DNA from 3 places in the Fictibacillus arsenicus genome. Region 3 is predicted to be linked to each of the others. Evidence: predicted binding sites of a transcription regulator. Region 3 holds the regulator's gene; each other region holds the start of a gene.

The links. Region 3 encodes CtsR, which represses protease genes until heat stress. Its sites were predicted from a motif close to ATGGTCAATAAAGGTCAAACA; they were not measured.
Region 1: the regulator CtsR is predicted to act here: its motif matches at 2,163-2,183, upstream of ABE41_RS04360 (ATP-dependent Clp protease ATP-binding subunit).
Region 2: the regulator CtsR is predicted to act here: its motif matches at 1,294-1,314, upstream of clpP (ATP-dependent Clp endopeptidase proteolytic subunit ClpP).

What each region holds. Positions count from the first base shown of each region.
Region 1 covers NZ_CP016761.1:811,581-814,863, reverse strand. Annotated here, with positions in the region: gene ABE41_RS04360 (ATP-dependent Clp protease ATP-binding subunit) at 1-2,046, opposite strand, end outside; gene ABE41_RS04355 (BsuPI-related putative proteinase inhibitor) at 2,465-3,004, opposite strand; gene ABE41_RS04350 (FAD-binding oxidoreductase) at 3,149-3,283, shown strand, end outside.
Region 2 covers NZ_CP016761.1:3,173,410-3,176,692, reverse strand. Annotated here, with positions in the region: gene trpE (anthranilate synthase component I) at 1-366, shown strand, start outside; gene ABE41_RS20755 (zinc-binding dehydrogenase) at 374-586, shown strand; gene clpP (ATP-dependent Clp endopeptidase proteolytic subunit ClpP) at 639-1,241, opposite strand; gene yvfG (protein YvfG) at 1,462-1,677, opposite strand; gene cspD (cold-shock protein CspD) at 2,014-2,214, shown strand; gene rpoN (RNA polymerase factor sigma-54) at 2,412-3,283, shown strand, end outside.
Region 3 covers NZ_CP016761.1:85,215-88,497, forward strand. Annotated here, with positions in the region: rRNA gene ABE41_RS00455 (23S ribosomal RNA) at 1-462, shown strand, start outside; rRNA gene rrf (5S ribosomal RNA) at 555-670, shown strand; gene ABE41_RS00465 (CtsR family transcriptional regulator) at 1,396-1,863, shown strand; gene ABE41_RS00470 (protein-arginine kinase activator protein McsA) at 1,900-2,433, shown strand; gene ABE41_RS00475 (protein-arginine kinase McsB) at 2,438-3,283, shown strand, end outside.

The DNA of each region.
Region 1 (3,283 bases), 730 kb from region 3:
GATGTGTTCTTGAATGATGCGGCGGAGCGGTCTAGCACCAAATGACGGGTGGTACCCTAACTTCGCCAGTTTTTGCTTAGCTGCAGATGTTACTGTTAAAGTAATATTCTGTTCCTGCAGCTGTTCAGACAGTTCTTTAAGCATCAGGTCAACAATTTTCACAAGATGTTCTTCTTTTAATGATTGGAATTGAACGATGCTGTCAAAACGGTTAAGAAATTCAGGTTTAAAATATCCGCCTAATGAATCAAGGATGTGAGTTTCTTTTTCCAATTGTTCAGCGTTAAAACCAAGTTTCTTTGTTTGTTTAACAGATGCTCCTGCGTTGCTTGTCATGATGATTACTGTATCTTTAAAGCTTACTGTACGTCCTTGGCTGTCTGTTAATCTTCCGTCTTCCATGATTTGAAGGAACATGTGCTGAACGTCAGGATGTGCTTTCTCAATCTCATCCAGTAATAGAATGCTGTATGGTTTTCGGCGCACTTGCTCTGTTAATTGACCAGCCTCTTCATGTCCTACATATCCTGGAGGTGAACCAATCAATTTAGAAACGGCATGTTTCTCCATGTATTCACTCATGTCCAGGCGAATCATGCTGTCTTCATCACCGAAAAGCTCTTTAGCCAATGTCTTCGTTAATTCAGTTTTACCAACACCTGTAGGTCCTACAAACAAGAACGATCCGATTGGACGTTTCTTCGCTTTTAGACCTGCACGGCTTCTGCGAATCGCTTTTGCGACTTTTTCTACCGCTTCTTCTTGTCCGATAACTTGTGATGATAACTTTGAAGCCAATTCTTTCATTTTAGATTGTTCATCATTTTGCAGCTTGCGAACCGGAATGCCTGTTTTGTATTCTACAATGTTTTGAATATCCTCAATTTGAATGATTGCTTCGTTTTTATCTTCTTCCTGTGTCTTCAGTTTTTCTTCGAGCATAAGTTCTTCCTGGCGCAGTTTCGCAGCTAATTCATAGTTTTCATCAGCAGCTGCTTTTTCCTTTTCTTTAACGATCTCTTCCAATCTCTCTTCAATCGAAGACTTTTCAATCTTAATATGCTGAAGATTGCTCTTTGAACCTGCTTCATCCATTAGATCAATCGCTTTGTCAGGTAAGAAACGATCCTGAATATAGCGGTGTGAAAGCTGAACACATGCTCTTAGTGCATCTTCAGTGAACTTAACTTGATGATAGTCTTCATATCGAGGAGCCAGACCTTTTAAGATTTCAATTGCTTCATCTACTGTAGGTTCATTGACGATAATCGGCTGGAATCGGCGCTCCAGTGCAGCGTCTTTCTCGATCTGACGGTACTCTTTAATTGTAGTAGCACCGACCATTTGAAGTTCACCGCGGGCTAATGCAGGCTTTAAAATGTTTCCGGCATCCATTGAACCTTCTGCCGAACCTGCCCCTACGATCTGATGGACTTCATCTACAAACAAAATGACATTTTTGCGCTTTTGAAGTTCAGCAATCAGCTGCTTCATACGCTCTTCAAACTGACCTCTTACTCCTGTATCTGCTACTAATGAAGCAACATCTAACAGATAGACTTCTTTATTCAACAGCTTACCCGGCACATTGCCTTCTACAATTTTAGTAGCAAGTCCTTCTGCTATTGCTGTCTTACCGACACCAGGCTCACCAATTAGTACCGGGTTGTTTTTTGTACGTCTGTTCAATATCTCAATCACACGGCGTACTTCTTTTTCACGCCCGATAACAGGATCAATGATTCCTGCCTTAGCAGCGTCTGTTAAGTTTCGGCCGAATTTATCTAAAAAGCCTCCGCCTCGTTTTCCTTTTTGAGTTTGCTGATGCTGATGATTGTTTTGATCAGTAAATGCCTGACCACTCATCATTTGCTGAAATATATCATCGAAAGAAGAGAAGTTCATGTTCATTCCTCCCCCAGTATTCATCTCTTGTTTTACTTTATGGTAACAATCAGAGCAAAGTACAAATTGCTTCTTCTCTTTATTCATGGAAATACTCATTTGGATTGTAGCAGGATTAACTTCACATTGTTCACAACGCATATTTGTAACCCCCTCAAATTATTTTATTTAGCTTGCGATAAACGCTGCGCTGATTATAATTTTCGATGAAAGTTTGACTTTGACTTTCTTTGACCTTTCATCTTTAATCATATTATACTTTGACCTTTTTTGACTTTCAAGTATTTTGTTTCACTTTAATTTACTTTCTATTCCATGTTTTATATTTGTTTTTGAAGAGCTTCGTGGACAAGTTGATTGGAGCGTAAGGTGCGAGACTCCTGCGGGATCAGTGGGACAGGTGAGACTCCTAGGGGCGCAAAGCGCGAGGAGGCTCACCGCCCGCCCCGCGGAAAGCGAGTACTTGGAGCGGAAATCAACCACTTTCAATAGCAACATGTTTTACGAAGACCTTCAAAAAATAAAAAGAGATGAGCTCTTAACTCATCTCTTCCCCAATTTACTGCCAATTAAAAGTAATTTTTTGACGATAATCTTCTGTTTCGCCTTTTGGAGTCAGCCAGACCTCTAATTCATATGTTCCTGCTTCTAAATCTTTGACTAAAATGTCTTGTTTAAACGTATCCGCCTGCTTTAACTTTAAAGAAGATAACACCTGCATGAACATATGGTTCTTCGAATACTGGTAGACGATTTTGCCATTCTTGTCCTTGATCACGTAATCAAACTTCTGGCTTGTTGGAAATTGAAATACTTTTTCTTTTTCTGTTTGATTTTTCAATTCATAACGAAATAGAATTCCTTTTTCATTCTGCTGCTCCAACACTTGAATCGAAGACTCGATACTTCCTGCAACGATTCCATTCTGGCCTTCTTCAGGACGATCTTTCTTTTGATTTTGTTTCCCATCACCCATCACCGGCTCTTCTCTCCCCTCGGATTGGTTCGAGCTGTCAGTCTTTCCGCAGCCCGATATGGCTATTGAAATACATATTGCTAAAAGTATAACACTTAACACATTTGTGCGTTTTGGCACCATGATCACCTCATCAGTTAGTTTGGGCATATATGCTGATTTTCATGTTTAGAAAGGATTTTTGTATGTGTTTATGTAAAATAGAACTATAACAACAAAAGGAGCGTGTTTTTCTTGAATATTGCACAAGCGGATCTTTTGCTCGAAATGAAAAAACGCACATCTGAAAAACGAGCCACACAAAATGAAACAATCCTTAGACAGCATAGCAGTGATGAATCTTACCACAGCCCTGTATTGCCTGATGTAGTAGTATACCCTGCTTCGGCAGAAGAAATTTCT
Region 2 (3,283 bases), 970 kb from region 3:
ATGAAAAAGGATAAAGATTTCTTTGATGCGCTTCGTTCATGTATGCCAGCAGGTACCGTATCAGGTGCTCCAAAGGTAAGGGCGATGCAGATTATCTCCGAACTTGAAAAAGAAGCACGGGGCGTCTATGGAGGTGCAATCGGCTACCTAGGATTTAATGGCCAAATGGACTCATGTATCGCCATTCGGACAATCGTTTTCCAAGACGGAAAAGCGTATGTCCAAGCTGGAGCAGGAGTCGTAGCAGACTCTGTACCAGAGCGGGAATACGAAGAAACCGTAAACAAAGCCAAGGCAATGCTCAAAGCAATCGAAGGGGGGACAGACCCCAGACAAATACAAATGCCCAGTTTGTCCATTCGGTGAAGACACCATTCATGAAATCGCACTTGGCGCAGCTCGTTTTTCAAATAATATTGAAGCACAAAAAGATTTAGCAGCAATGAATGAAGAATTAGCCAATCACGTTGTTGAAGGCAAGCTATCTACAATGATTTCAGAAAAAATAACGTTAGAAGAAGTGCCGGCTGCGCTTATCAAACTTTCAGAAAGACATGTTAAAGGAAAAATTGTAGCTGTCATTTAATTATTTGCAAACAAAAAAACAGGATCGCCTTAGCGGTCCTGTTTTTATACACTTATTTTTTTATATCTGTGCTGTCTACTGAAGTAATCAGCTTATCAACTAAACCATATTCTACAGCAGATTCAGCAGTTAAGAAGTTGTCACGGTCTGTGTCGCGCTCGATCACTTCAAGCGGCTGGCCAGTTTTTTCAGCCAAGATTTTGTTTAGCTGTTCACGCATCTGGATAATGCGGCGAGCGTGGATTTCGATGTCGCTCGCTTGACCGCGAGTTCCGCCTAGTGGCTGGTGAATCATTACTTCTGAGTTTGGAAGAACGTAACGCTTTCCTTTTTCACCTGCAGCAAGCAGAAATGCACCCATGGATGCAGCCATTCCGATACAGATTGTTGATACATGCGGCTTGATGAAGTTCATTGTGTCATAGATCGCCATACCAGCTGTGATCGATCCACCTGGGCTGTTTATGTATAACGAGATGTCTTTATCAGGATCTTCAGCAGCTAGGAATAAAAGCTGTGCAACGATTGAGTTTGATACGTTGTCATCGATCGCGCTACCAAGCATAATAATACGGTCTTTTAATAATCGGGAGTAGATATCGTAAGCGCGCTCCCCACGGTTCGTTTGTTCAATTACTGTTGGAATTAAGTTCATGGAAATCCTCCTTCTCCTTTTTCACTTTAAACTGTATTGTCATCATACAAAAAAGGTCAAACAAGGTCAAACGATATGCTGTTTAACTTTTCATTTCGCCAACCTATGCATAATATCCTTCTTAAACCTTATGTATGGGCTATCATCATAATGCCCGCTAGGAGTAGGATTTTAAACCTCTGGATGTGAAAACATTACCCTTTTTCTTAAATAACTAAGCTTAGTTTTGGTTTTTAATTTCGATATAAGCTGTTTCTAAATTACGGATGCGGCGAACGATCTCACTGTTTTTATTCAAGTTGTCATTAATAAGTGTCCCAACAATAGAACGATAATAGGCGTTCATCGCGTGTGTTTTTGTAAAAACGTCTTTATTTCTTTCTATAAATTGCTGAAAGTTTTCTTTAAAATAAGGTACTGAAAATGCTTCGCTCATGTTATCCTCCTAATTCAAAGTGGAAACTAAATAATTTATATGTATATAAAACCCTTATCTATCATAGCCTATTCTTGTGCCTAATCAAAATCAAATGAAAAAAATCATCCCTAGTTTTGACAATTAAATTTAGGCATGTTATAATTTATTTAACCATTTACGGTGTGAATATGTTTGGATTTAAAGCGGTCGTACTTTTTGAATAAGAAGTGGAACACTTAAATCCGCTTCTGATTATTCAGATGAGTACGCATTTTTTTATGCCTTTTTATTTACATAGTAATACGGTTAAAAGAGTTAAAACGCTTACATAGCGTTTGTAAGGAGGAAACACCCATGCAAAATGGTAAAGTAAAATGGTTTAACGCTGAGAAAGGTTTCGGCTTCATCGAAGTTGAAGGCGGAAACGACGTATTCGTTCACTTTTCTGCGATTCAATCAGAAGGCTTCAAGTCTCTTGAAGAAGGACAAGAAGTATCTTTCGAAATCGTTGATGGCGAGCGTGGACCACAAGCTGCTAACGTAACAAAACTTTAATAGTAAAGTTTAGAATGCCAGACTGCCCCCGGGCGGTGCTGGCATTTTTTTGTACCCTTAAAATTGTATGAGAATTGACTGGGGTCAGTCCCGGGACAGACCCCAGTCAATTCTCATTTCAATTCAATCACCGCCAAATTTTGTAGGATGTATAGCGCTTACATCTGTAGTATCATGAATAGGGGGAGGGATACAAAATGGAAATGGGTTTGTACCAACAGCAGAGCATGAATCTCGTCATGACAACTGAACTACGCCAGGCCATCGCCATTTTACAAGTTCCTAGTTATGAACTTACTTCCTATCTGCAAGAGCAGGCTTTAGAAAATCCGTTAATCGAAATTTCCGAGCCTAAAGGCATGTTTACAACGCTGAAAAAAAGCGTACGTAAAAATGGAGTCAGCGGTCAATCAGCCGATAAACAGAGTTACGACCATCTGATCATCGAACAAGAAACCCTGTATGACTATCTATATAAACAAGCAATCTTGCTTCCTCTTCAGGAACAGGATCGGAAAATATTTAATTATCTTTTATTAAGCTTGAATGAAAATGGTTATCTGACTGTAACGGCTGAAGAGACAGCAACTCGATTTACAGCATCCATAGAGAAGTGTGAAGAACTTATCTCGATGCTGCAGAAGTTAGAACCGACTGGCATCGGTGCCCGCAGTTTAAGAGAGTGCCTTTTAATCCAGCTTTCTGAACAAAATCTTGAACACACATTAAGCTACATAATCGTAGATCAGCATTTAGAACTGCTAGCAGAACGTAAAATCAAAACCTTATCTGAACTGCTTAATGTCTCCCCGCAGCAGATTGAAGAAGCGGCAGATTTTCTTCAGACATTAGATCCACGGCCGGGAGCAGCTTTTTCACCAGCGGATGAACAGTCGTACTTATATCCAGATGTGTCAGTGTCAGTGGAAAGCGGGAAGCTTCGTATTTTGATCAACGAACAATATTCACCAGTCTTGAAGCTGAATGAAAGCTATGCATCCCTTTTACAAGATAAAAATAAAACGTCAAAGTTTATAGATGAATCGTATCAAAAGTTCAACTGGCTAAA
Region 3 (3,283 bases):
ACCCTGGGGATAACAGGCTTATCTCCCCCAAGAGTCCACATCGACGGGGAGGTTTGGCACCTCGATGTCGGCTCATCGCATCCTGGGGCTGAAGTAGGTCCCAAGGGTTGGGCTGTTCGCCCATTAAAGCGGTACGCGAGCTGGGTTCAGAACGTCGTGAGACAGTTCGGTCCCTATCCGTCGCGGGCGCAGGAAATTTGAGAGGAGCTGTCCTTAGTACGAGAGGACCGGGATGGACACACCGCTGGTGTACCAGTTGTTCCGCCAGGGGCATAGCTGGGTAGCTACGTGTGGACGGGATAAGTGCTGAAAGCATCTAAGCATGAAGCCCCCCTCAAGATGAGATTTCCCATCACGTTAAGTGAGTAAGACCCCTTAGAGATGATGAGGTTGATAGGTCTGGTGTGGAAGCGTGGTGACACGTGGAGCTGACAGATACTAATCGGTCGAGGGCTTATCCTTAATATTGTATGAAACGTTTGGAAACGTCGTATCTAGTTTTGAGAGAACAACCTCTCAAACTTAATAAAATCATGGTTAACGTCATGGTTAGGTCTAGTGATGATGGCGAAGAGGTCACACCCGTTCCCATACCGAACACGGAAGTTAAGCTCTTCAGCGCCGATGGTAGTTGGGGGTCTCCCCCTGTTAGAGTAGGACGTCGCTAGGCAATGAGGAAGATGGATGAAGATCCATCTTCTTTTTTTGTGTTAAAAAGAAAGAAAACAACAGCTTTTTTATAGAAAATCCATGCTGGTTACCTAAAAGAAGTAAAATTGGGACGAGAAACGACTAGTAGTTGAGGTTCAAAAAACAGTAGCCGAACCGTTATAAGTTCTCAAAAAAATTTATAAGTCTCCATCTAAATCGGAGAATATCAGCGGTGAAGAAGATAGCTGATCGACCTCACTTTTGTCGAAAAGTCTATAAATGAAAATTTACAGCTTGAAAAGCAAAAAATTACAGCTTACAAATATAAATTTCAGCCTATAAATCCAAATTACAGCCTAGAAAATAAAATTACAGCCTGAAAACACTTTACCCCTAATGAATCCCTCGGCAGAAAACAAAACAATATCTACAATTGCTATATCAATCAGAGATTCACAATCTCCGAATGAAGTCTAAACGAAGCAAAATCAAGTCTCTTTAGTTATATAACCTCCATCCACTTCCACAATATCAAAAGGCTCACCTAACAACCATCCCATCAAAAAAACCACATCAGCAAATCCCATCATGCCTCCAAAACCACCATCTTTTCGACAGAATCATACAGGTTAAAGCACGACTCATGAGGCAATAATGGAGGCATAGAGATTTGCATTTTCAGAAAAAACCTGGCTATAATAAGAGTATAGTCAAAGTTAGTCAAAGTCAGAAGGGGGAGGGGAAATGAGGAATATTTCAGATGTGATTGAAAATTATTTGAAGCAAATTCTCTCAAGCACAAACGATTTGGCCATCGAGATTAAACGGACAGATATTGCTGAAAGGTTTCAATGCGTACCTTCTCAAATAAATTATGTAATCAACACGAGATTTACGGTTGAAAAAGGTTTTGTGGTGGAAAGTAAAAGAGGTGGAGGCGGTTATATCCGGATCATGAAAGTTCGAACCGAGAGCTCCGCACATCTTATCGATCACTTAACAACCTTGATTGGTGAAAGGATATCACAAGGCAACGCAGAAAATGTAATTAAGAGACTACTGGAGGAAAACATTGTCCGTGAACGTGAAGCGAGGCTGATGTTGAGCGTTATGGACCGTTCCATCTTAAAGCTGAATCTTCCAGATAGAGATGAATTGCGTGCAGAACTTTTAAAAGCTATGATAAAAACTTTAAAATATAGAACCACATAGCCCTTTTTTTCATTCTATATAAAGGGAGGGAGCAGAATGAATTGTGAAGAATGCCATGAACGTGAAGCCTCATTGCATTTTACTAAGATCATAAATGGTGAGAAAACAGAATTTCACATTTGTGAACATTGTGCTAAAGAAAAAGGAGAATTCCTGCCGGGGTCGAATTCCTTTTCCATTCACCAATTGCTTTCTGGTCTTCTGCATGGTGATGGACATGTTCCGAATACACCATCATCTAACTTTATTCCGCCATCGTTAGCCTGTGAAAAATGCGGAATGAGTTATTATCAGTTTGCTAAAATTGGCCGTTTTGGATGTGATAATTGCTATAAAGCTTTTGAATCCAAATTAAATCCTATCTTCAAACGGGTTCATGGCGGCAATACATTGCATGCGGGGAAAATCCCATTACGGGCAGGAAGCAGTATTCAAGAAAAAAAGCAGCTTCAGCAATTAAAGCAAGCCATGCAGCAGTATATATTGAATGAGGAATTCGAAAAAGCTGCTGAAACAAGAGATGAAATAAGAGAAATTGAGCACCGCTTGCAGCAGGGGAGGGATACGTAAACTTATGTCTCTAGAGCGATTTATCAGTGATGCGATCAGTCCCTGGATGAAAAGGGAAGGACCCGAATCAGATATTGTTCTCTCAAGCCGTGTCCGACTTGCAAGAAATCTTCAGCAGTTTGTTTTTCCTATCGCAGCAGACAAAGAATCTGCTCATGAAGTGATTTCATCCATTTCATCTTTCATAAATCAAGAAAAGGATGTACCAGAAGCAGAAAATTTGGAAATGCTGGTAATGGAAAAGTTAAAACCGATTGAAAAACGGGTACTTGTTGAGAAACACCTTATAAGCCCAAATCTTGCTGAACAGGCAAAGTACGGGGCTGTGCTTATGAATGAGGATGAGTCAGTCAGCATCATGCTGAATGAGGAAGACCATATCCGCATTCAATGCTTAGCACCAGGTTTTCAACTCGAAGAAGTGCTTCATAAAGCAAATGTAATCGATGATTTTATTGAAAGAAATGCAGATTACGCATTCGATGAAAAGCGAGGATATTTAACGAGCTGTCCGACTAACGTGGGAACAGGACTCAGAGCCTCGGTCATGATGCATCTCCCCGCTTTGGTTCTGACAAAGAAGATGAGCCGCATTATTCCGGCGATTAATCAGCTTGGATTAGCCGTTAGAGGAATATATGGTGAAGGAACAGAAGCGCAGGGGAATATTTTTCAGATTTCAAATCAGATGACACTAGGCAAGTCAGAAGAGGATATAATGGAAGATCTAGCTGGTGTCGTCATGCAGGTTATACAGCAAGAACGTGCTGCAAGAAAACAGCTGCAGGATGGTTTGAAACTACAGCTTGAAGATAAGTTATATCGTTCATTGGGGACGTTGGAAAACAGC